Regions from separate parts of the Streptomyces speibonae genome, predicted to be linked through region 3. Evidence: predicted binding sites of a transcription regulator. Region 3 holds the regulator's gene; each other region holds the start of a gene.
What was found. Region 3 encodes HrcA, which represses chaperone genes, less so after heat shock. Its sites were predicted from a motif close to TTNGCACTCNGNNNNNCNGAGTGCNAA; they were not measured.
Positions count from the first base shown of each region.

Region 1: a site for HrcA is predicted at 2,565-2,591, ahead of groES (co-chaperone GroES). Genes of this name have one in related genera too.
Region 2: a site for HrcA is predicted at 1,939-1,965, ahead of groL (chaperonin GroEL). Genes of this name have one in related genera too.

Region 1 is NZ_OZ480260.1:3,270,327-3,274,747, forward strand. It holds gene AC5L3C_RS14470 (hypothetical protein) at 1-189, opposite strand, end outside; gene groL (chaperonin GroEL) at 336-1,961, opposite strand; gene groES (co-chaperone GroES) at 2,109-2,417, opposite strand; gene AC5L3C_RS14485 (polysaccharide deacetylase family protein) at 2,671-3,411, opposite strand; gene AC5L3C_RS14490 (polysaccharide deacetylase family protein) at 3,408-4,328, opposite strand; gene AC5L3C_RS14495 (THUMP-like domain-containing protein) at 4,419-4,421, shown strand, end outside.
Region 2 is NZ_OZ480260.1:4,512,237-4,516,657, reverse strand. It holds gene AC5L3C_RS20555 (hypothetical protein) at 1-59, shown strand, start outside; gene groL (chaperonin GroEL) at 154-1,776, opposite strand; gene AC5L3C_RS20545 (cold-shock protein) at 2,185-2,388, opposite strand; gene AC5L3C_RS20540 (ubiquitin-like small modifier protein 1) at 2,819-3,094, opposite strand; gene thrC (threonine synthase) at 3,159-4,421, opposite strand, start outside.
Region 3 is NZ_OZ480260.1:5,753,667-5,758,087, forward strand. It holds gene AC5L3C_RS25690 (DUF3097 domain-containing protein) at 1-256, opposite strand, end outside; gene AC5L3C_RS25695 (MBL fold metallo-hydrolase) at 291-1,025, opposite strand; gene hrcA (heat-inducible transcriptional repressor HrcA) at 1,190-2,206, shown strand; gene dnaJ (molecular chaperone DnaJ) at 2,206-3,345, shown strand; gene AC5L3C_RS25710 (nitronate monooxygenase) at 3,836-4,421, shown strand, end outside.

The DNA.
Region 1 (4,421 bases), 2.5 Mb from region 3:
CGACGCCAGGGGGCGTTCGCTGCCTCCGCCGCCGAGCCAGTGTCCGCGCAGGAACGCGTCCGCCATGGCGGCGAGGTTCAGCTCGGCCGGCGGAGTCGTCCTGCCGCCTCTGCGCAGTCCGCTCTCGGTGAGTTCCACGGTGCGTGCCAGCGGGTTCCGGGACCGCTCCCCGTAGAGCACCTGGTTCATCGCCGTCCCCCTCCTGCTCCGTCTGCCGTGTGGAGAGACCTTCTCCGGCCGGGGACGGTTCCATGATCGGGGCATGGCAAAGGCCCGGTTCCCGTCCGGACGGACGGGAACCGGGCCCTCACTCAGGTACCGGCGACCTTACGTCATCAGTGGGCGTGGCCGTGGCCGCCGGCGGCAGCGGCCGGCTCCTCCTCTTCCTTCTTCTCGACGACCAGGGTCTCGGTCGTGAGCAGCAGGGAAGCGATGGAGGCGGCGTTCTCCAGGGCGGAACGGGTCACCTTGACCGGGTCGATGACGCCGGCCTTGATCAGGTCGCCGTACTCGCCGGTGGCGGCGTTGTAGCCGCTGCCCTTCTCGAGCTCGGCGACCTTGGAGACGATGACGTAGCCCTCGAGCCCGGCGTTCTCGGCGATCCAGCGCAGCGGCTCGACGGCGGCCTTGCGGACCACGGAGACACCGGTGGCCTCGTCACCGCTCTTGTCGAGGTTGCCCTCGAGGACCTTGACGGCGTGAACCAGCGCGGAGCCGCCACCGGAGACGATGCCCTCCTCGACCGCGGCGCGGGTCGCGGAGATGGCGTCCTCCAGACGGTGCTTGCGCTCCTTCAGCTCGACCTCGGTGGCGGCACCCACGCGGATGACGCACACGCCGCCGGCCAGCTTCGCGAGGCGCTCCTGGAGCTTCTCGCGGTCCCAGTCGGAGTCGGTGGTCTCGATCTCGGCCTTGATCTGGGCGACCCGGCCCTGGACGTCCTCCTTCTTGCCGCCGCCGTCGACGACCGTGGTGTCGTCCTTGGTGACGGTCACGCGGCGGGCGGTGCCCAGCACGTCCAGGCCGACCTGGTCGAGCTTGAGGCCGACCTCCTCGGAGACGACCGTGGCGCCGGTGAGGACGGCCATGTCCTGCAGCATCGCCTTGCGGCGGTCACCGAAGCCCGGGGCCTTGACCGCGACCGCGTTGAAGGTGCCGCGGATCTTGTTGACGACCAGGGTCGACAGGGCCTCGCCCTCGACGTCCTCGGCGATGATCAGCAGCGGCTTGGAGGCGTTGGCCTGGATGACCTTCTCCAGCAGCGGCAGCGCCTCCGCGATGGAGGAGATCTTGCCCTGGGTGATGAGGATATAGGGGTCGTCGAGGACGGCCTCCATGCGCTCCTGGTCCGTCACGAAGTACGGCGACAGGTAGCCCTTGTCGAAGGCCATGCCCTCGGTGAAGTCCAGCTCAAGACCGAAGGTGTTGGACTCCTCGACGGTGATGACGCCGTCCTTGCCGACCTTGTCCATCGCCTCGGCAATGAGCTCGCCGACCTGCTGGTCCTGGGCGGACAGGGCGGCGACGGCGGCGATGTCGGACTTCTCGTCGATCGGGCGGGCCGAGGCGAGCAGGTCCTCGGAGACCGCGGCGACGGCGGCGTCGATGCCCTTCTTCAGCAGCGCCGGGGAGGCACCGGCGGCGACGTTCTTCAGGCCCTCGCGGACCAGCGCCTGGGCCAGCACGGTGGCGGTGGTGGTGCCGTCACCCGCGATGTCGTTGGTCTTGGTCGCCACCTCCTTCACCAGCTGCGCGCCGAGGTTCTCGTACGGGTCCTCGATCTCCACCTCGCGGGCGATCGTGACACCGTCGTTGGTGATCGTGGGAGCGCCGAACTTCTTGTCGATGACGACGTTGCGGCCCTTCGGGCCGATCGTCACCTTCACCGTGTCGGCAAGCTGGTTGACGCCGCGCTCGAGGGCGCGACGGGCGTCCTCGTCGAACTTCAGGATCTTCGCCATGGCAGCGGGAGCCCTCTCGGAAATCTGGGTGAAATCACTGCGCCCCTGCGCCCGGCTCCTTGTCGGAGTGCTGGGGCCAGGGGCGCGGTGTCGAGCAAAAAATGCCTGCTTCGAGGCCGGGTGGCCGGGGCGTCGCCCCGGGCCCCCTTACTTCTCGACGATCGCGAGGACGTCGCGGGCCGAGAGGACGAGGTACTCCTCGCCGTTGTACTTGACCTCGGTGCCGCCGTACTTGCTGTACAGAACGACGTCGCCGACCTTCACGTCGAGTTCGACGCGCTTGCCGTCCTCGATGCGGCCCGGACCGATGGCCAGGACGACGCCCTCCTGGGGCTTCTCCTTGGCGGTGTCCGGAATGACCAGGCCTGAAGCCGTGGTCTGCTCGGCGTCGAGCGGCTGGACCACGATGCGGTCCTCGAGCGGCTTGATGGCAACCTTGGAGCTGGCGGTCGTCACGATCCGACCTCCCCCTTCGGAGATCTCACGGGGTTAACTGTCTGAGGTGGCGACCAGGTGGATCCGTCGTCGCGGGTGCCGGACCTGCCCGTCGCGTGTGTTGGCACTCTCCAGGGGGGAGTGCCAGACCTGAGACTATGACTGTGATTAGCACTCGGTCAAGCGGAGTGCCAATTGCCGTGCGGCGCGTCGGGAGTGGAAGGCGTGTTCCGGCGCGCGGTCGCGCAGCCGGCGGCGGCGGTGCGGCGGTGGCTCATCCCACGTAGTCCTCCAGCCTGCCCACCCTCAGCCCCCGCTCCTCCAGCTCCTCCAGCAGCCCCTCGGTCCGTTCCGCCAGGGACAGTCTCGGCGCCTCGCCCGACGGTACGGAGACGATGTCGCCGGGGTTCAGGTGGTGGGGGCCGCGGGTGTAGGTGAGGTGGCCGTCGGGTTCCAGGACCGCCCGCCACAGCACCACCGCGGCGATACCGCAGTCGGCGGCGGCGCGCAGGGTGGTGGTGTCGTACGTGCCGTAGGGCGGGCGGAAGAGGCGCGGGCGGATGCCGAAGCGGGACTTGAGCTTGCGCTGCTGGCCGCAGATCTCGGCGCGCTGTCCGGCGTGGGGCAGACCGCGCAGGGCGGCGTGGTCGAGGGTGTGGTTCTGCAGGCTCGCGCCGACCGCGCGCAGCCGGGCGAAGTGGGCGTAGCCGGGGCCCACCACACTGTCCGTGAGGAACATGCTGACGGGGAGCCGGCGCTCGCGCACCAGGTCGATGAAGCGGGGGTCGCGTTCGGCGCCGTCGTCGTAGGTGAGGAAGACGACCGGGTCGTCGGTCGGGACGTGGTCGACCACGGGCGGGAGGTCCGCACGCGCGCCGCCCGTCGCGCCGGCCGGTGCGGAGACCGGGGCGGCCCGGCCGTCCGGTGCGGTCGCCCGGTCCGGCGCGTCCGGCGAGGCGCATCCGGCGGTCAGGGCCAGCAGGAGGGCCGCGGCCGGGGCCCTCCGCGGGTTCACAGGTAGTCCTCCAGCCGCGCCACCGCGTACCCCTCGGCCGTGATCTTGTTCAGGAAGCGGCGGACCATGTCCGGCATCGTCCCGTCCCAGTCGTCGCGGCCGCGGAAGTGGGTCAGGACGATGTCGCCGGGGTGCAGCGACCGATCCCACTCGCGGTACTCCCAGTGGTCGACGAAGACCTCCTCGTTCCAGAGGGGGACGTGGGTGATCCCGCAGGACTTCGCGACGCGCAGGGTGTCCTTGTCATAGTTGCCGTAGGGCGGCCGGAAGAGGGCGGGGCGCTTGCCGTAGCGCTTCTCGATGATCTTCTGCATGCCGCAGATCTCGCGCTTCTGGCGGGCGCGGGACAGGGCGGGGAGGTAGGGGTGGTGCAGGGTGTGGTTGTGCAGGCCGACGCCCGTGTCCCGCATCTTCTTGAAGTAGCCGTAGTCCTCCTTGACGAGGTAGTCGCTGAGGAAGGCGGTGTAGGGGATCTTCAGTTCGCGCATCATCCGCAGGAAGGCCGGGTCCTTCTCCTCGCCGTCGTCGATGGTGAGGAAGAGGATCTTCTCCTTCGTGGGGACGGTGGTGAAGACCGGCGGCAGCCCCAGCCGGCGGTGGCCGTCGACCTCGAAGCCGTCCCGGGTGGTGATCTCCGGCTTCTTCTCCGGGGGCGGCGGGGCGGTCAGGGGCACGCGCTTGAGGCCCCAGCGCTTCGCGGCGGCGGCCCGGGCGGCGTGCGCGGCGCGCAGCTTGGTGGCGTAGGCGTCGAGTGCGCGGGCCGGCGGCGCCTGGAGGGGCTGCTGGCCGCTCGCCGGTTCGGTGTCGGTGCCGCCCTGTCCGCAGCCCGAGGCGATGGCGGCGAGCGCAAGGACGGCCAGACCGGTCCGAGCGCCACGCGACGGCAGCTTTTTATCGTTTTGTCCTACTGCTCGCATGGGGCCGGATCCTCGCAGCCCCGAGGGCCGGACCCGGCCCGACACCGCCGCCGGAGGCGCACGGTCCACCGACTGGCCCACAATGACCCGGTG
Region 2 (4,421 bases), 1.2 Mb from region 3:
TGCTGCGCGTCTGGGGCACCCCGGTCAGGGTGGACATCGAGCCGATGGGCAATCTCTGAGCCGTCCCCGAACGGCGCGAGGGCGGCACCCCCTGCCGAAGCAGGGGGTGCCGCCCTCGGTCACGCGACGGACGGATCCGATCCTCGGGGAGGATCAGAAGTCCATGTCACCGCCCGGCATGCCGCCGCCGGCCGGCGCGGCGGCCTTCTCCGGCTTGTCGGCGATGACGGCCTCGGTGGTCAGGAACAGCGCGGCGATGGAGGCGGCGTTCTGCAGCGCGGAACGGGTCACCTTCGCCGGGTCGATGATGCCTTCCTTGACCAGGTCGACGTACTCGCCGGTCGCGGCGTTCAGGCCGTGGCCCGGGGTCAGGTTGCGCACCTTCTCCACCACGACACCGCCCTCGAGGCCGGCGTTGACGGCGATCTGCTTCAGCGGGGCCTCGAGCGCGATGCGCACGGCGTTGGCGCCGGTCGCCTCGTCGCCCTCGAGCTCCAGCTTCTCGAAGACCTGGGTGGCCTGGAGCAGGGCCACGCCGCCACCGGCGACGATGCCCTCCTCGACGGCCGCCTTGGCGTTGCGCACGGCGTCCTCGATGCGGTGCTTGCGCTCCTTGAGCTCCACCTCGGTGGCGGCACCGGCCTTGATGACCGCGACACCGCCGGCGAGCTTCGCCAGGCGCTCCTGCAGCTTCTCGCGGTCGTAGTCCGAGTCGCTGTTCTCGATCTCGGCGCGGATCTGGTTCACGCGGCCCTGGACCTGGTCCGCGGAGCCGGCACCGTCGACGATGGTGGTCTCGTCCTTGGTGATGACGACCTTGCGGGCCTTGCCGAGCAGGTCGAGCGTGGCGTTCTCCAGCTTGAGGCCGACCTCCTCGGAGATGACCTCGCCGCCCGTGAGGATCGCGATGTCGCCGAGCATGGCCTTGCGGCGGTCACCGAAGCCCGGGGCCTTGACGGCGACGGACTTGAAGGTGCCGCGGATCTTGTTGACGACCAGGGTCGACAGGGCCTCGCCCTCGACGTCCTCGGCGATGATCAGCAGCGGCTTGCCCGACTGCATGACCTTCTCCAGGAGCGGGAGCAGGTCCTTGACGTTGGAGATCTTGGAGTTCGCGATCAGGATGTACGGGTCGTCGAGGACGGCCTCCATACGCTCCATGTCGGTGGCGAAGTACGCCGAGATGTAGCCCTTGTCGAAGCGCATACCCTCGGTGAGCTCCAGCTCCAGACCGAAGGTCTGGGACTCCTCGACGGTGATGACGCCTTCCTTGCCGACCTTGTCCATGGCCTCGGCGATGAGCTCGCCGATCTGGGTGTCGGCGGCGGAGATGGAGGCCGTGGAGGCGATCTGCTCCTTGGTCTCGACGTCCTTGGCCTGCTCCAGCAGGGCGGCGGAGACGGCCTCGACGGCCTTCTCGATACCGCGCTTCAGGGCCATCGGGTTGGCACCGGCGGCAACGTTGCGCAGGCCCTCCTTGACCAGGGCCTGGGCGAGCACGGTCGCGGTGGTCGTACCGTCACCGGCGACGTCGTCCGTCTTCTTGGCGACTTCCTTGACCAGCTCGGCGCCGATCTTCTCGTACGCGTCCTCGAGCTCGATCTCCTTGGCGATGGAGACACCATCGTTGGTGATCGTGGGGGCGCCCCACTTCTTCTCGAGGACGACGTTGCGGCCCTTGGGGCCGAGCGTCACCTTCACGGCGTCCGCGAGCTGGTTCATGCCGCGCTCGAGGCCGCGCCGCGCCTCCTCGTCGAACGCGATGATCTTGGCCATGTGAAGTGGTCCCTCCAGGACTGGGGGTGATTCCTTCGGACCGCGCCCGCGCCCGCGACGGACGGCTCGCCGGCCCCGTGGTTCCTTGCCCCACACGGCCCGCGGGCCTCACCGACCCGGTCCTCGTTGTCACTCTCACCATCAGAGTGCTAACGCCAATGATTAGCACTCGACCCACCCGAGTGCAAGGCGCGCCCGCGAAGCGGGCTCGTCGTGGGGTGGCGGTCGGGTGACGGGTGGGCGCAAGCGCCCAGGGGGCGCACACGGGAGCGCTCAGCCGCGCGCGGACGGCGCGGAGCGGCGAGGGCGGGCATGGTGAAGGGCATGGTGAAGGGCATGGTGAAGGGCCCGCACCCCGAGGGGGACGGGCCCTTCACCGGCAGAAGATTCTAGCGGCCGGTAGCGCGTTCAGGCGCTGACACGAACCATGTCGGCCTGCGGGCCCTTCTGGCCCTGCGAGATCTCGAACTCGACCCGCTGGCCTTCTTCGAGGGTGCGGTAGCCGTCCATCTGAATCGCGCTGTAGTGGACGAAAACATCCGCACCACCGTCGACCGCGATGAAGCCGTACCCCTTCTCCGCGTTGAACCACTTGACGGTGCCCTGAGCCATGCCTAACTCCCCTATTACTGGCCCTTGCACAGATCCACACTTCGCGGATCCGGGTCAGACCTCACCCCCCAACGGTTGGGGGCGTGCGCCGGAACGCGTCGACCGCGGCTGAATGTATCTGTCCAACTGCCGTCTGCAACAGGTCAATCGGACGAGAAATCTGGACGCCGCCGGTCCGGAATGTGGCGAGAATTCGTCTGAATTCAGGGCAAGTCGGGCCGGACAATCGGCACAAATGCCGCGAGAAGGGCCCAGACTTTGGCTACTTCCAGTCGGGCGTGCGGCAGAAATTCAGGGTGCTCGATCAGTGGATCAGGAGCGCGTTCCCCAACCCTACCGCGTTCAACCCCACGGAATTGCCCCCTCCGCATCTCTTACGGAAGGGGCAGGTTCCCCTACGTTCGGTCACCGTCATTACCGAAGGTAATGATCAGCCGCCGGCCACCGCCGGGATGATCGACACACCGGCGCCGTCCGGGGTGGCCGTCTCCAGCCCCTGCTCGAACCGCACGTCGTCGTCGTTCACGTAGACGTTGACGAACCGCCGCAGCTTGCCCTGGTCGTCCAGGACCCGGGCGGCGATGCCCGTGTGGTTCTTCTCCAGATCGGAGATGACCTCCCCGAGGGTGGCCCCCTCGGCGGTCACCTCGGCCTTGCCGCCGGTGTAGGTGCGCAAGATGGTAGGGATCCGAACAGTAACGCTCACTTTTGAAACCTCCGGTCAGGTGCCAACAGCCCCGCAGACGAAAAACTCAGACAAGCCGAACAACTCAGACAAGCCCGGCTTCACGGAACGACTCCAGGCTCGGACGGATCGTCGCCGTCAGCCCCGTGCCGGCCACCGCGTCCAGCGTCTTCAGACCATCACCCGTGTTCAGCACGACCGTGGTCAGGGACGGGTCGAGCACACCGCTCCCGAGGAGCTTCTTCGTCACGCCGACCGTGACGCCCCCCGCGGTCTCCGCGAAGATCCCCTCGGTCCGCGCGAGCGTCTTGATCGCCTCGACGATCTGCTCGTCGGTGACGTCCTCCACCGCACCGCCCGTGCGCCGCGCGATGTCCAGGACGTACGGCCCGTCCGCCGGGTTCCCGATCGCCAGCGACTTGGCGATCGTGTCCGGCTTCTGCGGACGTACGACGTCGTGCCCGGCCTTGTACGCGGTGGACACCGGCGAACAGCCCTCCGCCTGGGCGCCGAAGATCTTGTACGGCCGGTCCTCGACGAGCCCGAGCCTGATCAGCTCCTGAAGCCCCTTGTCGATCTTCGTGAGCTGCGAGCCGGAGGCGATCGGCACGACGATCTGGTCGGGCAGCCGCCATCCCAGCTGCTCGCAGATCTCGTACGCGAGGGTCTTGGACCCCTCCGCGTAGTACGGCCGCAGGTTGACGTTGACGAAGCCCCAGCCCTCGCCGGCCGGGTCGCCGATCAGCTCGGAGCAGAAACGGTTCACGTCGTCGTAGTTGCCCTCGATGCCGACGAGCTCCCCGCCGTAGACGGCGGCCATGACGACCTTGCCCTGCTCCAGGTCGTGCGGGATGAACACGCAGGAGCGCAGCCCCGCGCGGGCGGCGGCGGCGCCGACCGCGCCGGCCAGGTTGCCGGTCGAGGAGCAGGACAGGGTGGTGAAGCCGAAGGCGCGCGCGGCCTCGAGGGCCTGGGCCACGACGCGGTCCTTGAAGGAGTGCGTCGGGTTGCCGGAGTCGTCCTTGATGTACAGGCCGCCGGTGACGCCCAGCTCGCGGGCGAGGTTGTCGGCCTGGACGAGCTTGGTCCAGCCGGGGTTCAGGTTCGGCTTGGTCGCCACGTCCGCCGGGACGGGCAGCAGCGGCGCGTAGCGCCAGATGTTCGCGGGGCCCGCTTCGATGCGCCCCCGGAGCTCCTCGGTGTCGTAGGCCGAGAAGTCGTAGGCGATCTCCAGCGGGCCGAAACACTCCTCGCAGGCGAAGACCGGGCCGAGCGGCACGCGGTGACCGCATTCGCGGCAGGACAGCGCGGCGGCGGGGCCGAGGTCGACGGAGTTCGCGGCGGCGGA
Region 3 (4,421 bases):
GCCGGGCCGGGCCGGACGCCGGCCGCACCAGCGTCACCACGCGCCCCTCGAGCAGGAACCCCCGCGGCTCCAGCGGGAACACCCGGTGCTTGCCGAAGCGGTCCTCCAGCGTCACCGTCCCCGCCTCGCAGCGGATCACCGCGCCGCAGAAGCCGGAGCCGGGTTCCTCCACCACCAGCCCGGGCTCGGCGGCCACCTCCGGGACGGGCTGCGGCTTCTTCCACGGAGGGGTCAGATCGGCGGAGTACTGGCGCATTCCCGCGACGATACGAGGATTTCGCCCGCCGTGATCAGTCCGACACGCCGAAACGCCGTGCCAGCGCGTCGCGTTGGGCCCGCACGAACGACGCGTCGACCACCGCTCCGTGACCGGGCACGTACCGCGCGTCCTCGCCGCCCAGCGCCAGCAGCCGGTCCAGCGCGGCCGGCCACCGCTCCGGTACGGCGTCGGGCCCGGCCTGCGGCTCCCCGGACTCCTCCACCAGGTCGCCGCAGAACACCACCTCCGGGTCGCCGGGGACCAGGACCACGAGATCGTGGGCGGTGTGGCCCGGGCCCACGTTCGCCAGCAGCACCGGCCGGTCGCCCGCCGGCCCCAGGTCGAGCGTCCACTCGCCGCTCACCATGTGCCGGGGCGGGACCAGCGCGTCCACCGCCTCCTCCGCGACCCGCGCGTCCAGCCCGTGGCGCACCGCGTCCGCGCGCAGCTCCGCCCGCCCCCGCGCCGTCAGCACGGTGTCCATGCCCACCGCGCCGAACACCTCCGCGCCCGCGAAGGCCCCCGCCCCGAAAATGTGGTCGAAGTGGGGATGGGTGAGCGCGAGATGCGTCACACGGCGGCCGGTGAGCGCCTGCGCCTCCGCCCGCAACCGTGCGCCCTCCGCCGGCGCGGACCCCGCGTCGACGAGCAGCACGCCGCCCGACCCCACCACGAGCCCCGCCGTGCAGTCCCACCCGGGCAGCCGGCGCCGGCCCACCCCCGGCGCCACTTGCTCCCATCCCGACTCTTCCCAAGTCACGGTCATGACGGGACGCTATCGAGGACACCGCCGCCCGGCACGACGGGCGGCGGGACCGGCCTTGCCCGGTGCGTACCCCCCGGCCGTACACTGGGCCGGGGAAGTCTGGCACTCGCGTGCGAAGAGTGCCAGAGACATGACCGGGCGGACAGCTACTGGAGGTGTGCGCGATGCTCAGTGAACGCAGGCTCCAGGTACTGCGCGCCATCGTCCAGGACTACGTGGGCACCGAGGAGCCGGTCGGCTCCAAGGCGCTCACCGAGCGGCACAACCTCGGCGTCTCCCCGGCCACCGTGCGCAACGACATGGCGGCCCTGGAGGAGGAGGGCTTCATCGCCCAGCCGCACACCAGCGCCGGGCGCATCCCCACCGACAAGGGTTACCGGCTGTTCGTCGACAAGCTCGCCGGCGTCAAGCCGATGACCGCGCCCGAGCGGCGCGCCATCCAGAACTTCCTCGAGGGCGCCGTCGACCTCGACGACGTGGTCGCCCGGACCGTACGGCTGCTCGCGCAGCTCACCCGGCAGGTCGCCGTCGTGCAGTACCCGTCGCTGACCCGGTCCACGGTGCGGCACGTGGAGCTGCTGTCGATGGCGCCCGCGCGGCTGATGCTGGTGCTGATCACGGACACCGGCCGGGTCGAGCAGCGCATGGTCGACTGCCCGGCGCCGTTCGGCGAGTCGTCCCTGGCGGACCTGCGGGCGCGGCTGAACAGCCGGGTAGCGGGCCGCCGGTTCACGGATGTGCCGAGTCTGGTGGAGGACCTCCCGGAGGGCTTCGAGGCCGAGGACCGCGGTACGGTTTCCACGGTGCTCTCCACCCTCCTGGAGACGCTCGTCGAGGAGAACGAGGAGCGGCTGATGATCGGCGGTACCGCCAATCTCACCCGCTTCGGACATGACTTCCCCCTCACGATCCGGCCCGTCCTTGAGGCGCTGGAGGAGCAGGTCGTGCTCCTCAAGCTGCTCGGCGAGGCGAAGGATCCGGGCGTGACCGTCCGAATCGGTCATGAGAACGCCCACGAAGGACTCAACTCAACGTCCGTCGTGTCGGTCGGCTACGGTTCGGGCGGCGAGGCTGTTGCCAAGCTCGGCGTGGTCGGACCGACCCGCATGGACTACCCGGGAACGATGGGAGCGGTACGCGCAGTGGCACGGTACGTCGGACAGATCCTGGCGGAGTCGTAGTGGCCACGGACTACTACGCCGTACTCGGCGTGCGCCGCGACGCGTCGCAGGAGGAGATCAAGAAGGCCTTCCGGCGGCTCGCCCGCGAGCTGCATCCGGACGTCAATCCTGATCCGAAGACGCAGGAGCGGTTCAAGGAGATCAACGCCGCCTACGAGGTGCTGTCGGACCCGCAGAAGAAGCAGGTCTACGACCTCGGCGGCGACCCGCTCTCGCAGGCCGGCGGCGGCGGTGGCGCGGGCGGCTTCGGAGCCGGCGGCTTCGGCAACTTCTCCGACATCATGGACGCGTTCTTCGGCACGGCGTCGCAGCGCGGGCCGCGCTCGCGCACCCGCCGGGGCCAGGACGCGATGATCCGCATCGAGGTGGAGCTGGACGAGGCCGCGTTCGGCACCACCAAGGACATCCAGGTCGACACGGCGGTCGTCTGCACCACCTGCAACGGCGAGGGCGCCGCGCCCGGCACCAGCGCGCAGACCTGTGACATGTGCCGCGGCCGCGGTGAGGTCTCGCAGGTCACGCGGTCCTTCCTGGGCCAGGTCATGACGTCCCGCCCCTGCCCGCAGTGCCAGGGCTTCGGCACCGTCGTCCCCACCCCGTGCCCGGAGTGCGCGGGCGACGGACGCATCCGCTCCCGGCGCACGCTCACGGTCAAGATCCCGGCCGGTGTCGACAACGGCACCCGGATCCAGCTGGCCGGCGAGGGCGAGGTCGGACCCGGCGGCGGCCCGGCCGGCGACCTGTACGTGGAGATCCACGAACTCCCGCACGCCACCTTCCAGCGGCGCGGCGACGACCTGCACTGCACGGTCACCATCCCGATGACCGCGGCGGCCCTCGGCACCAAGGTGCCGCTGGAGACGCTGGACGGCATGGAGGAGGTCGACATCCGGCCCGGCACCCAGTCCGGCCAGTCGATCCCGCTGCACGGCCGGGGCGTCACCCACCTGCGCGGCGGCGGCCGGGGCGACCTCATCGTCCACGTCGAGGTCCAGACCCCGACCAAGCTCGACCCCGAACAGGAACGCCTCCTGCGCGAACTGGCCAAACTCCGCGGCGAGGAACGCCCGACGGGGCAGTTCCAACCCGGACAGCAGGGGTTGTTCTCGCGGTTGAAGGATGCGTTCAACGGGCGGTGACCGGGTGGCGCCGGGGTCGTGGTGGTGTGCTGCTGGGGGTCCGGGGGTCGGCCCCCGGGTGGGCACAGTCAGCCTGGGCAGCAGGGGTTGTTCTCGCGGTTGAAGGATGCGTTCAACGGGCGGTGACCGGGTGGCGCCGGGGTCGTGGTGGTGTGCTGCTGGGGGTCCGGGGGTCGGCCCCCGGGTGGGCACAGTCAGCCTGGGCAGCAGGGGTTGTTCTCGCGGTTGAAGGATGCGTTCAACGGGCGGTGACCGGGTGGCGCCGGGGTCGTGGTGGTGTGCTGCTGGGGGTCCGGGGGTCGGCCCCCGGGTGGGCACAGTCAGCCCGGACAGCAGGGGTTGTTCTCGCGGTTGAAGGACGCGTTCAACGGGCGGTGACGGCGTCTGCGGACGGCCGTGGGGCTCGTGTCCGCGGCCCTGCCGAAAAGTGGCTTATGCCAAGGGGAAGGGACGATTCGGAGTTGGCCGGGGGACGTGACAACATGCCGTCATGTCCTCCGTACCGACCGATCTCTTCCCGCACCCCATCGTGCAGGCGCCGATGGCGGGCGGTGTCGCCGTGCCACAGCTCGCCGCGGCCGTGTCCGAGGCGGGCGGGCTCGGTTTCCTGGCCGCCGGGTACAAGACCGCGGACGGGATGTACCAGGAGATCAAGCAGTTGCGAGGGCTGACCGCACGGCCCTTCGGAGTCAACCTCTTCCTGCCGCAGCCGGAGACCGCCGACCCCGCCGCGGTCGGCGTCTACGCCCATCAGCTGGCCGGCGAGGCCTCCTGGTACGAGACGGAACTCGGCGACCCCGACAGCGGCCGCGACGACGGCTACGACGCCAAGCTCGCCGTGCTGCTGGACAACCCGGTGCCGGTGGTGTCGTTCCACTTCGGCGTGCCCTCCCGCGAGGTGCTGGAGTCGCTGCGCCGCGTCGGCACCTTCACGCTGGTCACCGCCACCACCGCGGAGGAGGCCCGCGCCGTGGAACGGGCCGGCGCGGACGCGGTGATCGCGCAGGGCGTCGAGGCCGGCGGCCACCAGGGCACCCACCGGGACCTCCCGGAGGCGGCGGGCTCAGGACTGGGCG